2 regions of the Salinicoccus siamensis genome follow, and region 1 is predicted to be linked to the other one. Evidence: predicted binding sites of a transcription regulator. Region 1 holds the regulator's gene; the other holds the start of a gene.
The links. Region 1 encodes Rex, which represses fermentation and respiration genes when NADH is low (regulators of the CRP and FNR family bind a similar motif). Its sites were predicted from a motif close to TTGTGAAATATTTCACAA; they were not measured.

Region 2: the regulator Rex is predicted to act here: its motif matches at 2,742-2,759, upstream of ACZ5LF_RS04980 (citrate synthase).

What each region holds. Positions count from the first base shown of each region.
Region 1 covers NZ_AP043765.1:450,546-456,405, forward strand. The annotation lists gene tsaD (tRNA (adenosine(37)-N6)-threonylcarbamoyltransferase complex transferase subunit TsaD) at 1-1, shown strand, start outside; gene ACZ5LF_RS02310 (ABC-F family ATP-binding cassette domain-containing protein) at 291-2,207, opposite strand; gene ACZ5LF_RS02315 (redox-sensing transcriptional repressor Rex) at 2,378-2,977, shown strand; gene ACZ5LF_RS02320 (twin-arginine translocase TatA/TatE family subunit) at 2,997-3,224, shown strand; gene tatC (twin-arginine translocase subunit TatC) at 3,274-4,029, shown strand; gene ACZ5LF_RS02330 (glycoside hydrolase family 32 protein) at 4,050-5,492, shown strand; gene ACZ5LF_RS02335 (MurR/RpiR family transcriptional regulator) at 5,617-5,860, shown strand, end outside.
Region 2 covers NZ_AP043765.1:948,402-954,261, forward strand. The annotation lists gene ACZ5LF_RS04965 (hypothetical protein) at 1-588, shown strand, start outside; gene ACZ5LF_RS04970 (DUF485 domain-containing protein) at 775-1,086, shown strand; partial or broken gene ACZ5LF_RS04975 (solute symporter family protein) at 1,083-2,629, shown strand; gene ACZ5LF_RS04980 (citrate synthase) at 2,863-3,978, shown strand; gene icd (NADP-dependent isocitrate dehydrogenase) at 4,019-5,284, shown strand; gene mdh (malate dehydrogenase) at 5,313-5,860, shown strand, end outside.

The DNA of each region.
Region 1 (5,860 bases):
GAAATGCCTATATGGATGGACATCCATATAGGCATTTTTTCTGGTAGTATAGTTTGTCAATACGGAACGTTTGTTTTATCCACGGCTGTGGATAACTTGTTGATGAAAATGGTTTATCTGCTAATATCAAGCATATAATTGTGGGTATATCTGTGGTTAAGTAGTCCCTAATAGTTATCAACACTGTGGATAACTATGTGGAGTAACTGGTATAACAGCATTTAGGGTGTGTACAATATCGTGGGTAAATCGCTTATGGATAAAGGTGGGGAATGACGAACATACGTTCATCATTCCATTGCTTCCAATGTTTCCGACAATGAGGCCCATTCTTCCATAAGGCGCTCGAGTGCTGCTTCAGAGTCAATCAATTGCTTGTTGAACTCCGCTGCTTTCTCATAATCTCCATAAACCTCTGGCAAGGCAAGGGTCTCTTCAATGGATTCAATTTCAGCTTCTTTCTCTTGTATTTCTTTTTCGGTTTTAGTGATACTTTTTTTTGTTTTTTGAATTTCATTACGCTTTTGCTTGTGCGCTTCATAACTGTTAGTGTGCTTTACCTCATTCTCTTCTTGTTCGATTTTTATCTGCATTGCCGCCCGTTCTTCTTTTTTATGCTGATAATAACTGTAGTCTCCGTTATATATCTCGGTGTGCTGATCGCCCATTTCTACGATTTTATTGGCAATGCGGTTGATGAAATAGCGATCATGCGAAACAAATAGTAGGGTGCCGGGGAAATTCTGCAGCGACTGCTCCAAGACTTCCTTGCTGTCGATATCCAAGTGGTTCGTTGGCTCATCAAGTATGAGCAGATTATTTTTTTCAAGCATCAATTTCGCCAACTGGATGCGGGCCTTTTCCCCGCCACTCAAATCATTGATTTGTTTCATGACCTCATCTTGGGTGAACAGGAAACGCCCCAACACTTTGCGGACATCACTTTCGTTCATGTTTGGGTATTCATGCCATAATTCTTCAAGAACGCTTCTCCCGGAAGTGAATTCTGCCTGCTTCTGGTCATAATAACCGATCGATACGTTGGCTCCGTAGATGATTTCCCCATCATGCCGTGATAATTTTTTGGCGATCGTCTTGACTAGGGTTGATTTTCCGATGCCATTTGGGCCAATGATTGCGAGACGGTCGCCTTTATCGATGTTCAGATTGATGTGACTATTCAAAGTCTCTTCATAACCGATGGCGAGATTTTTGATCCTGAGCACATCATTGCCACTTTCCCGTCTGATGTCGAATGAGAAGTCTGCACTTTTCGTGTCCATTCTAGGCATGTTTATACGTTCCATGCTCTCTAGCTTCTTCCGGCGGCTCTTCGCCATATTGCTTGTCGAAGCACGGGCAATGTTTTTCTCTACAAACGTTTCAAGCTCTTTAATCTCCTTCTGCTGGTGTTCAAAGGCCTTCATCTGCAGTGCATGGTTTTTTGCCTTTTCCTTTACATAACCTGAGTAGTCGGTGTGGTAAAGTGTGCCCCTATGCATCTCGACTTCATATATCTTGTCGACTGTACGGTCTAAGAAGTAGCGATCATGGCTGATTATGGCTATGGCGCCTGGGAAGCTGTTAAGATACTGCTCGAGCCATGCGACGGTATCCATATCCAAGTGGTTGGTCGGCTCATCAAGAAGGAGCAGATCAGGCTTGGAAAGGAGCATCTGTCCGAGCGCAAGGCGTGTCTTCTGGCCGCCGGAGAAAGCTTCTACGCTCCGATAGAGGTCCTCAGGCGCGAACCCGAGACCGGTCAGAACTGTCTTTACTTCTGAATCTATCGTATATCCGCCTTCAGCTTCGAAGATATTCTGCACTTTCTCGTATCTATCGAGTTGGGCTTGATAGTCTGCATCATCATAGTCATGTACAGCAAGCCATTCGGCAATCCTTTCCATTTCCTTTCCCGTCTCGAGCAGTCTCGAGAAAGGGCGCAGCATTTCCTCTCTGACATTATGAGTGGACTCGAGTGTCATCTGTTGTGTCAGATAACCTATTGAAATGCCTTTAGGACTGGTGATCTGGCCTTCATCAATACTCATCTCACCGGCCATCATCTTCATCAAAGTCGTTTTTCCGGCACCGTTCTTACCGACAATGCCGATTGTCTGTCCTGTTTTAATTTCCAGATTCATATTTTCAAAAATCATATCTGTACCGAAAGATTTTTTTACGTTTCCTAATTGCATCACTATCATCATAAATCCCTCACTTTCCTCAAGTTTACAATATATAACGTAAAAAAACGATGAAATCAGGTGACTCTTATGGCACCATAGGCGTGCAATTATGATATAATATATCAACAAAGTGCAATAGAAGAGGTGTACGAGATTTGAATAACAAAAAGAAAATCCCGAATGCAACGATGAAGCGCTTGCCCCTGTATTATAGATTCTTCAAAAACTCCGAAAAATCAGGGGTAGATCGGGTTTCTTCGCGGGAAATCAGTGAAGCACTGGATATAGATTCTGCAACAATTCGGCGTGATTTCTCCTATTTCGGTGAACTTGGCCGAAAAGGTTACGGATATAACGTCAAGAGCCTGTTGAAATTCTTTATGGAACATATCCAGGGTAACCAGAAGCGGAATGTGGCCATCATCGGTGCAGGTAACTTGGGTAGTGCATTATTGAACTATAAATTCAGCAACATAAATGATAGAATGAACATAGTTGCTGCATTTGACAATAACAGTAGCATCGTTGGAACAACAATCAATGATACTACAGTCCACCACTCGGATGAAATTGAAAAGATGGCTGAAGACCATGGTATAGATGTTGCGATTCTGACATTGCCTGCGGAAGTCAGCCAGGAGATGGCTGAACGTCTTGAAGCGGCCGGAATCAAAGGCATTCTTAATTTCACACCGATGAGGCTGGATGTAAGCGATGGAATCTATGTACACAATATAGATTTGAGTGTCGAATTGCAGGCACTGTTCTTTTATATGAAACATATCTAGGAGGGATACTGTGCTCGAAATGTTCATACCGACTACACTTATGGTAGTAACGCCAACGAGTATGATTGTAATTGCGGTTGTAGCGCTCATCATATTCGGACCTAAGAAACTGCCCCAATTCGGAAAAGCCATGGGCTCCACTTTGAAGGAATTCAAAGATGCAACAAAAGGCCTTGCTACAGATGATGACGACGACGAAGAAGAAGAGAAGAAGAAATCCCAGAAGAAAATCGAATCTGAAGTATAAAGGTCTTGAGGTGGCGGAAGCCGCCTTTTTTTAAAGAGGTGGAAAATCGATGAATGAATTGGAAAAGAAGGAAATCACTGAGCACCTTGATGAATTGCGCAAACGGCTTATGATCGTCATATACTTTTTTGCAGGCGCAATGCTGGTCGGGTTTTTCCTTTCCAAACCGTTAATATACCAGGTTCAGGAAGCACCGTGGACCGAATCCATACAGATGCACGCATTCCAAGTGACCGATCCGCTTAAAATATATCTGATGGTCATCATGATCATCGGTTTTGTAATCGTACTCCCGGTAATACTGTATCAGATATGGGCCTTTGTATCGCCGGGGCTCTACAGCAATGAGAGGAAGCTGACGCTATCCTACATTCCAATCGTCATGCTGCTTATGCTTCTTGGCATGGCTTTCAGCTACTTCATACTTGTACCATACATCATACAATTCACCTTTGAACTGTCAGAAGATATGGGAATAGAGACGACGATCGGCATCAATCAATATTTTGGTTTCCTGTTCAGGACAGTCCTGCCATTCGGTCTGATTTTCCAAATGCCGATACTGGTACTTTTCCTGACTCAGCTGGGGCTGCTGACTCCAATGTTTTTGAAGAAGAACAGAAAGTATGCCTATTTCATCCTGTTGGTTGTAGCAGCTTTGATTGCGCCACCTGATTTGATGACCCATATCATGTTGACGATCCCGATGATTGTCTTATACGAAATCAGCATCTATATTTCCAAAATCGGCTACCGTAGACATTTAAAGGCAGAGCAAAAGGCAATTGAAGAATCATTGGACTAAGATTTGGGAGGTTTTTTGAGATGGCATTGGATTCAGATGGAAGGATGTTCAGCCATCCATCGGCTGATGGACAGCTTGATACACATGTCCCAAAAAACGTGTCGCATGAATGGCGACAGCGTTATCATGTGCAACCCCCTACAGGGGCCTTGAATGGCCTTGCAGGCCTTGTGTCGGATGATGAGGGGTATCATTTGTTCTATGAATGGATGCCCGTATATGGTCAGCGAACGAAATGTCTGTATCATCTCACATCAAACGATATGGTGACATTCGATGACCAAGGCGTCATAAAGATGTTTTCGGACGGCGACTCACCAGGGTCTGCCATCGTTGCCGACAATCAAGATGGGCTACATCTTTTCTACACTGGCCTACAATCAGGTAGATGCATTCAATATCGTTCCGTATTGGACGCCCAGAAAGAAGTCAAGGCAACTGAAGCCATCATAAAAGGGACGCCAAAGGGGTATCTGCCGATAATGAACGCGCCGTTTGTATTTCATAAGGAAAGGTATCGCATGATGCTCGGATCCGGTACTGAAGACGAGTTTGGACGTATACTCCTTTTCAGCGGTGACAGCCCCTCCGCCTTCCAGTATGATGGGCCTTTGACTACAGAGCTTGATCAGTTCGGTTTCATGTGGACCCACCCTGAATACTTCAAGGTGAGTGACAAAGATATATTAATCTTCAATGTCAAAGGCCTGGATAAGTATCAGAACAGCTATTGGAACATTTATCAATCGGGCTACCTTGTAGGGGACATTGATTTTAATGCATTGCATATGACACATGGCGCATTCCATGAACTGGACCACGGATTCGACTTTTATGCTCCTAAAACCGTGATGTTTGAAGGGAGAAGGCTGTTGATCGGATGGATGGGCACAGAGGAGACGGACTATCCAACAGATGGAGAGTGGGGCCATTGCTTGACTATACCTAGAGAGGTGGCTGTTCAAGGGTCGCGTGTGATGCAGAAGCCTTTTTTCGGATTGCGCAAATATAGAATGAACGAACTGACTGCTGAAGGTTATTTCGATTATCATCCAAGAAAGATTAAAGACTTCTATGGCCACAGCTATGAATTGGTCCTCGATATACTCGAGAATAACGCAAACCGCATCCACATCGATTTGCGGGTAAGCAGGCGCGAACATACAAGCTTGATCTATGACAGCGAATCGCAGGTTTTGACATTGGACAGGACCTTCAGCGGCAAACTGCCCGGCAATGTTGATGGGACCACCCGGAAAGTCCAACTCGATGCCCCGTTATCGCACCTTGATATTTTTATGGACATCTCTAGCATAGAAGTGTTCGCCAATGACGGAGAAGCGGTGATGAGCGCGAGAATATTTCCCTCGAGTGAGTCTACAGGAGTGGAATTTTCCACTGAAATAGGAGGGTGCCATGTCAAAATGGCAAGGTATGATATAAAGTCAACCAATGGTGGTTAACGCTTCGCTCCGCATCATGAAATAAATTTTATTATTGAAGGATAAAAACTTTCATTTCTTCTTATAATATTTTGATTATTTTGTTATCATTGGGAGTAACAACGTAGGCGAGAGGGGAAAAACTATGTTTTCGGTATTAAGTCAGATTCGTAAACGGTTTGAATACATGACACCTGTGGAGCAGCGCATTGCTAATTTCATGCTGGAAAATCCAGCTAAAGTCATCAACATGCCAGTCAAGGATATCGCTAAAAACAGCAGTACGAGTGATGCTGCCATCGTCAGGTTTTCAAAGCGGATTGGTCTTGCAGGCATCAAGGAATTGAAAGTGGAACTTGCCAAAGAGTTACATACACTTGAGAAAGAGA
Region 2 (5,860 bases), 500 kb from region 1:
TCAGCAGCAGATATCATTAAAAATGCACAATCTGAAGGAAGTAAGGAAGTCAGCTATGAAGAGCGGCAGACGACTACAATTTCCACAGAAGAAAGACAGCATGTGATCCGTACAATAACCACCAGGAGCAAACAAGATGAAATTAAAATCGCAGTTGATGATGGGACTGACATCAAGACGCATTACATCTTTGAAGGAGAACACTTCATCTATCAAAATGGCGACGTGGAAAGACAGGATGACGGGCGCAATATTGAAGGCAGCAGTTATGGAGATTTAATCAGTCAGCTCGAGCCATTCAAAGAAGGCACAGCCGAACAGCTCGAATCAGGTTATGAAATTCGCTATGAAGTAGAAGGCGAAGCCGGCGTAAAACCCTTTATAAACGACGATCTGGAGTCGTCACTCGAAGCGGTGGATCACATCAATGGTCTTGTCCTCCTAAAGTTCAATGAAGATTATCGATACGAAAGTGCCGAATTGACACTTACTATGGAAATGGATGATGAAACCATTAATGTTTCATCAAATATCACAATGGATAAAATCGGAGAGATCAACGTGATAGAAAAACCAAAGGGAATGTAGCGAAATAATTGAATGGATTTCAAACGGGAAAGTCAGCCATGCATCCTTTAAGGGATGCATGGTTGACTTTTTTATTTTTATACCACCAATAGTTCAGAAGATGAATAATTACAACAATTATAGTTGTCGAAAAATTGACATATTTCAGTCAAATAAATACAATGTAGACTATAAGGGGGAATAGAAATGGCAAAGATTGATTACGCATTAATTGCTTCACAACCTGAATTTGAAGAACTGCTTAAGAAACGGAACAGATTCATTTTACCGGTCAGCATCTTTTTCATCATCGCTACACTGCTCTTTCCGATACTGACAGGCTATACCAATTTGCTTAGCAATGAAGCATTCGGAAACATTTCATGGGCTTGGATCTATGCTTTTTTCCTATTCATAATGGTCTGGACGCTGGTTACGATCTATATGAAGCAAGCCAAGGAATTCGACAGGGAAGCGGATGAGATAATCAGAAAGTATCGGGAGGGGAACTATAAATGAATCTGACCGTCATCATCATGTTCATTGTATTTGTTGGTTTGACGTTAGTGATTACATACTTTGCTTCGAAAAGGACTCAATCCACTAAAGATTTCTACACGGCAGGTGGGGGGCTGACTGGTTGGCAAAACGGTCTCGCAATATCCGGAGATTACCTTTCCGCTGCTTCATTCCTTGGTATTGCGGGGGCGATTGCATTATGGGGTTTGACGGTTTTTTCTACAGTGTGGGTTATCTTACAGCTTATCTCGTTGTACTGTACGTTGTTGCAGAACCGCTTAGAAACCTCGGGAAGTACACAGTCGCTGATATGATTGCTGCCCGGTTTGAGCTTAAGAAGGTGCGCGCCTTCGCAGCGCTATCTTCCATTACGATTGTCATCTTCTATATGCTCGCTCAACTTGTAGGGGCGGGAGCCTTGATTCAACTACTGTTTGATATACCATACAGTGTGGCTGTCATTATAGTCGGTATAATGATGACCATTTATGTATTATTCGGTGGCATGACTGCAACAAGCTGGGTACAGATGGTAAAGGCAATCTTGTTGATGGTTGGCACAATCATCATCTCTGTACTTGTACTGCTGCAATTCAATTTTAATATTTTTACCATGTTTGGCGAAATGAAGAACATAACGGCACCGGAGCTTAAAGGCCCATTCTTGAATCCTGGCTCTCAAGGCGGATCTCCCCTGAATAACGTATCGCTCATCATCGCATTACTGTTCGGTACGGCCGGCCTTCCGCATATCCTCATGAGGTTTTTTACAGTTAAAGATGCTAAGACAGCCCGTAGCTCAGTCATGTGGGCAACTTGGATCATCGGCATATTCTACATCTTGACGATATTCCTTGGATTTGGAGCTGCAGCGATGCTGACGAGGGAAGAAATCATCGCAGCGAACCCGGCAGGCAATATGGCTGCGCCATTGCTAGCAGAAAAGCTCGGTGGCGATCTCCTCATGTCATTCGTGTCAGCAGTGGCATTCGCAACAATCCTCGCAGTAGTAGCTGGTCTTGTGTTATCGGGGGCAAGTGCATTTGCGCATGATATCTATGGTCAAGTGATCAAAAAGGGTAACATAACAGATAAACAGCAGATGCTCGCAGCTAAAATTGCGGCATTCAGTGTAAGTGTCCTGTCCATAATACTGGCAATCTTCGCCCAAAACCAAAATGTCGCATTTCTCGTTTCCTTGGCCTTCTGTGTGGCAGCAAGCGCCAATTTACCAGTCATCGTCTATACGATTTTTTGGAAGCGGTTTAACACGCAAGGGGCGATTACTGGAATTATAACGGGACTTGCGGTATCTCTTATACTTGTTATCATGAGCCCGAATGTAATGGATCCTTCAGGCAATGCATTTATTGCAATGGAGCCACTGTTCCCTCTGACGAATCCAGCAATAATCTCAGTACCAGCCGGATTTTTAGGTGCTTTCTTAGGAACCTTCCTCGGTAAAGCCGAATCACATGAAAAGTATCGCGAAGTGAAGGTTAAATCGGTGACAGGTATTGATACATCTAAGACAACACACTAATCATAAGATAAACTTATGTACATCAATAAGATAATTAACTGACCCTTATAAAAGCCTCAATTCAGCTGAATTGAGGCTTTTATTGTGAGTATAGGCGTCTTCTAGAAGGTTAATGGTATTAATTTCACAAAAGAATAAATGATGCTGTATTATTCACAAAGTTCTTTAATTTGATATAATGGCAATAAGGCCGATTGGCTATACTAAGAATTAACTAGAAGGAGAATCGATATATGTCTGAGAAAAAAGGTTTAGAAGGTATAGTTGCAACCGAATCACGCATCAGTTCAATCATTGGTTCGCAGCTCACTTACTGTGGTTATGAAATCGATGACCTTGCAGAAAATGCACTATTTGAAGAAGTCGTATTCCTATTGTGGAACGACAGATTGCCGAACCAGACTGAACTTGATGATTTCCAGGCGAAATTATTTGATCATATGACGCTCAATCCTAGAATCTACACTCATTTCGAGGAATACGCAGCGGATAAGATTCATCCAATGGCAGGTCTGCGTACAGCATTGTCATATCTGTCACACTTCGATGAGAATGCTGAAGACATGAGTGATGAAGCGAATCAGGAAAAAGCCATCCGTATTCAAGCTAAAGTGGCTTCACTCGTTGCAGCATTCTCAAGGATAAGAAGTGGTAAAGAGGTCGTCAAACCTAAAAAAGGACTCAATTACGCTGCAAATCTTCTGTATATGATGAAAGGCGAAGAGCCTAACAGTACAGAAGTCGAGGCAATGAATAAAGCCCTTGTGCTTCATGCAGACCACGAACTGAATGCGTCAACATTCACGGCACGCGTATGTGTCGCGACACTTTCTGATATGTATTCAGGCGTAACAGCTGCAGCTGGTGCACTCAAAGGACCTCTTCATGGCGGAGCGAATGAACGCGTAATGAAGATGCTTGGTGAGATCGAATCTCCTGAAGCTGTAGAAGACTACTTGAAAGAAAAATTCGAAAACAAAGAGAAAATCATGGGAATGGGGCACCGTGTCTATAAAGACGGCGATCCACGTGCAAAATATCTGAAAGAGATGTCCAGACAACTCACCCAGGAAATCGGGGAGCCTGAGCTCTACGAAAAATCCATAAAGATCGCAGAAGTTGTAGAACGTGAAAAGGGCCTTCTGCCAAACGTTGACTTCTTCAGCGCCTCGGTCTATCATGCGATGGGGATTGACCATGATCTGTTCACGCCAATCTTTGCTGTCAGCCGCGTGTCCGGATGGATTGCACATATTCTGGAACAGTACGAAGACAATCGTCTGATCAGACCAAGAGCTGAATATGTTGGACAAACCGGCAAGAAATATGAAGCAATCGAGAAGCGCTAAAACAAATTTTCAAAATTATTAACCAGGAGGATTTTTATTTATGTCGAGTCAAAAAATCACAACAAACAATGGAATTCTGAACGTACCTGATAAGCCAATCATCCCATTCATAGAAGGTGACGGCATTGGACCGGATATCTGGAAAGCTGCAAACAAAGTACTTGATGCAGCGGTTGAAAAAGCATATGACGGTAAAAAAGCGATTGAATGGAAAGAAGTATTGGCAGGCCAAAAAGCGTATGACAATACCGGCGAATGGCTGCCACAGGAGACTTTGGATACAATCAATGAATACCTGCTTGCAATCAAAGGCCCTCTCACTACACCAATCGGTGGCGGTATCCGTTCATTGAACGTTGCGCTGAGGCAAGAGTTGGATCTGTTTACATGCCTCAGACCGGTAAGGTATTTTGAAGGTGTTCCATCTCCATTGAAACGTCCTGAAGAGACGGACATGGTCATCTTCCGTGAAAACACAGAGGATATCTATGCAGGTATCGAATTCCAGGAAGGCACTGATGAAGCGAAGAAGGTAATCGACTTCCTTCAAGATGAGATGGGCGCTAAAAACATCCGCTTCCCAGAAACTTCAGGAATCGGAATCAAGCCGGTATCCAAAGAAGGTACTGAGAGATTGGTACGTTCTGCCATCAACTATGCGATTGAAAACAATAGACCTTCTGTGACTCTTGTCCATAAAGGTAATATCATGAAGTTCACTGAAGGTGCATTCAAAGCTTGGGGCTATGCACTTGCTGAGCGTGAGTTCGGGGATAAGGTATTCACGTGGAATGCGTATGACAAGATTGTTGAGGAAGAAGGAAGAGAAGCAGCCGACAAAGCACAATCAGAGGCGGAAGCAGAAGGCAAAATCATCATCAAAGATGCAATCGCCGACATCTTCCTGCAGCAGATCCTTCTTCGTCCAAAAGATTTCGGCGTTGTAGCTACAATGAACCTGAACGGAGACTATATCTCTGATGCATTGGCGGCACAAGTTGGTGGAATCGGTATCGCTCCTGGTGCGAACATCAACTATGAAACAGGCCATGCAATCTTCGAAGCAACACACGGAACAGCACCTAAATATGCCGGCTTGGACAAGGTCAACCCATCATCCGTCATCCTCTCGGGCGTTCTTATGCTTGAACATATAGGATGGCAGGAAGCGGCAGACCTTGTAACAAAAGCTGTTGAGAAGACGATTGCTTCTAAGGTCGTGACTTATGACTTCGCCCGTCTGATGGATGGTGCCAAAGAAGTTAAATGTTCCGAGTTTGCAGACGAACTTGTCAAAAATATGTAGTTGAAGCCACCTTTTAAGGGGGAATAGCATGAACAGGAAAAAAATATCAGTCATAGGCGCCGGGTTCACTGGCGCTACGACTGCCTTTATCGCAGCTTCTAAAGCGCTTGCAGATGTGGTCCTCGTCGATATTCCGCAAGCGGAAGACCCGACACGCGGCAAGGCACTTGATATGCAGGAAGCGACACCGGTTCTTGGAGTCGACGTAAATATTACCGGCACAAGTGATTATGCGGATACTGAAGATTCCGACATCGTCATTATTACTGCAGGCATTGCACGGAAGCCAGGCATGAGCCGGGACGATCTCATCAAGACTAACCAAAAAGTAATGAAAGCAGTGACACGGGAAATAGTCGAGCATTCACCGGACTGTACAATCATTGTTCTGACAAACCCTGTAGATGCTATGACGTACGCTGTCTATAAAGAGTCCGGTTTTCCAAAAAACCGGGTCATTGGACAGTCGGGAGTGCTTGATACCGCCCGTTTCCGGACGTTTATAGCAGAAGAACTGAACCTTTCCGTCAATGATGTACGTGGGTTTGTCCTTGGAGGCCACGGAGACGACATGGT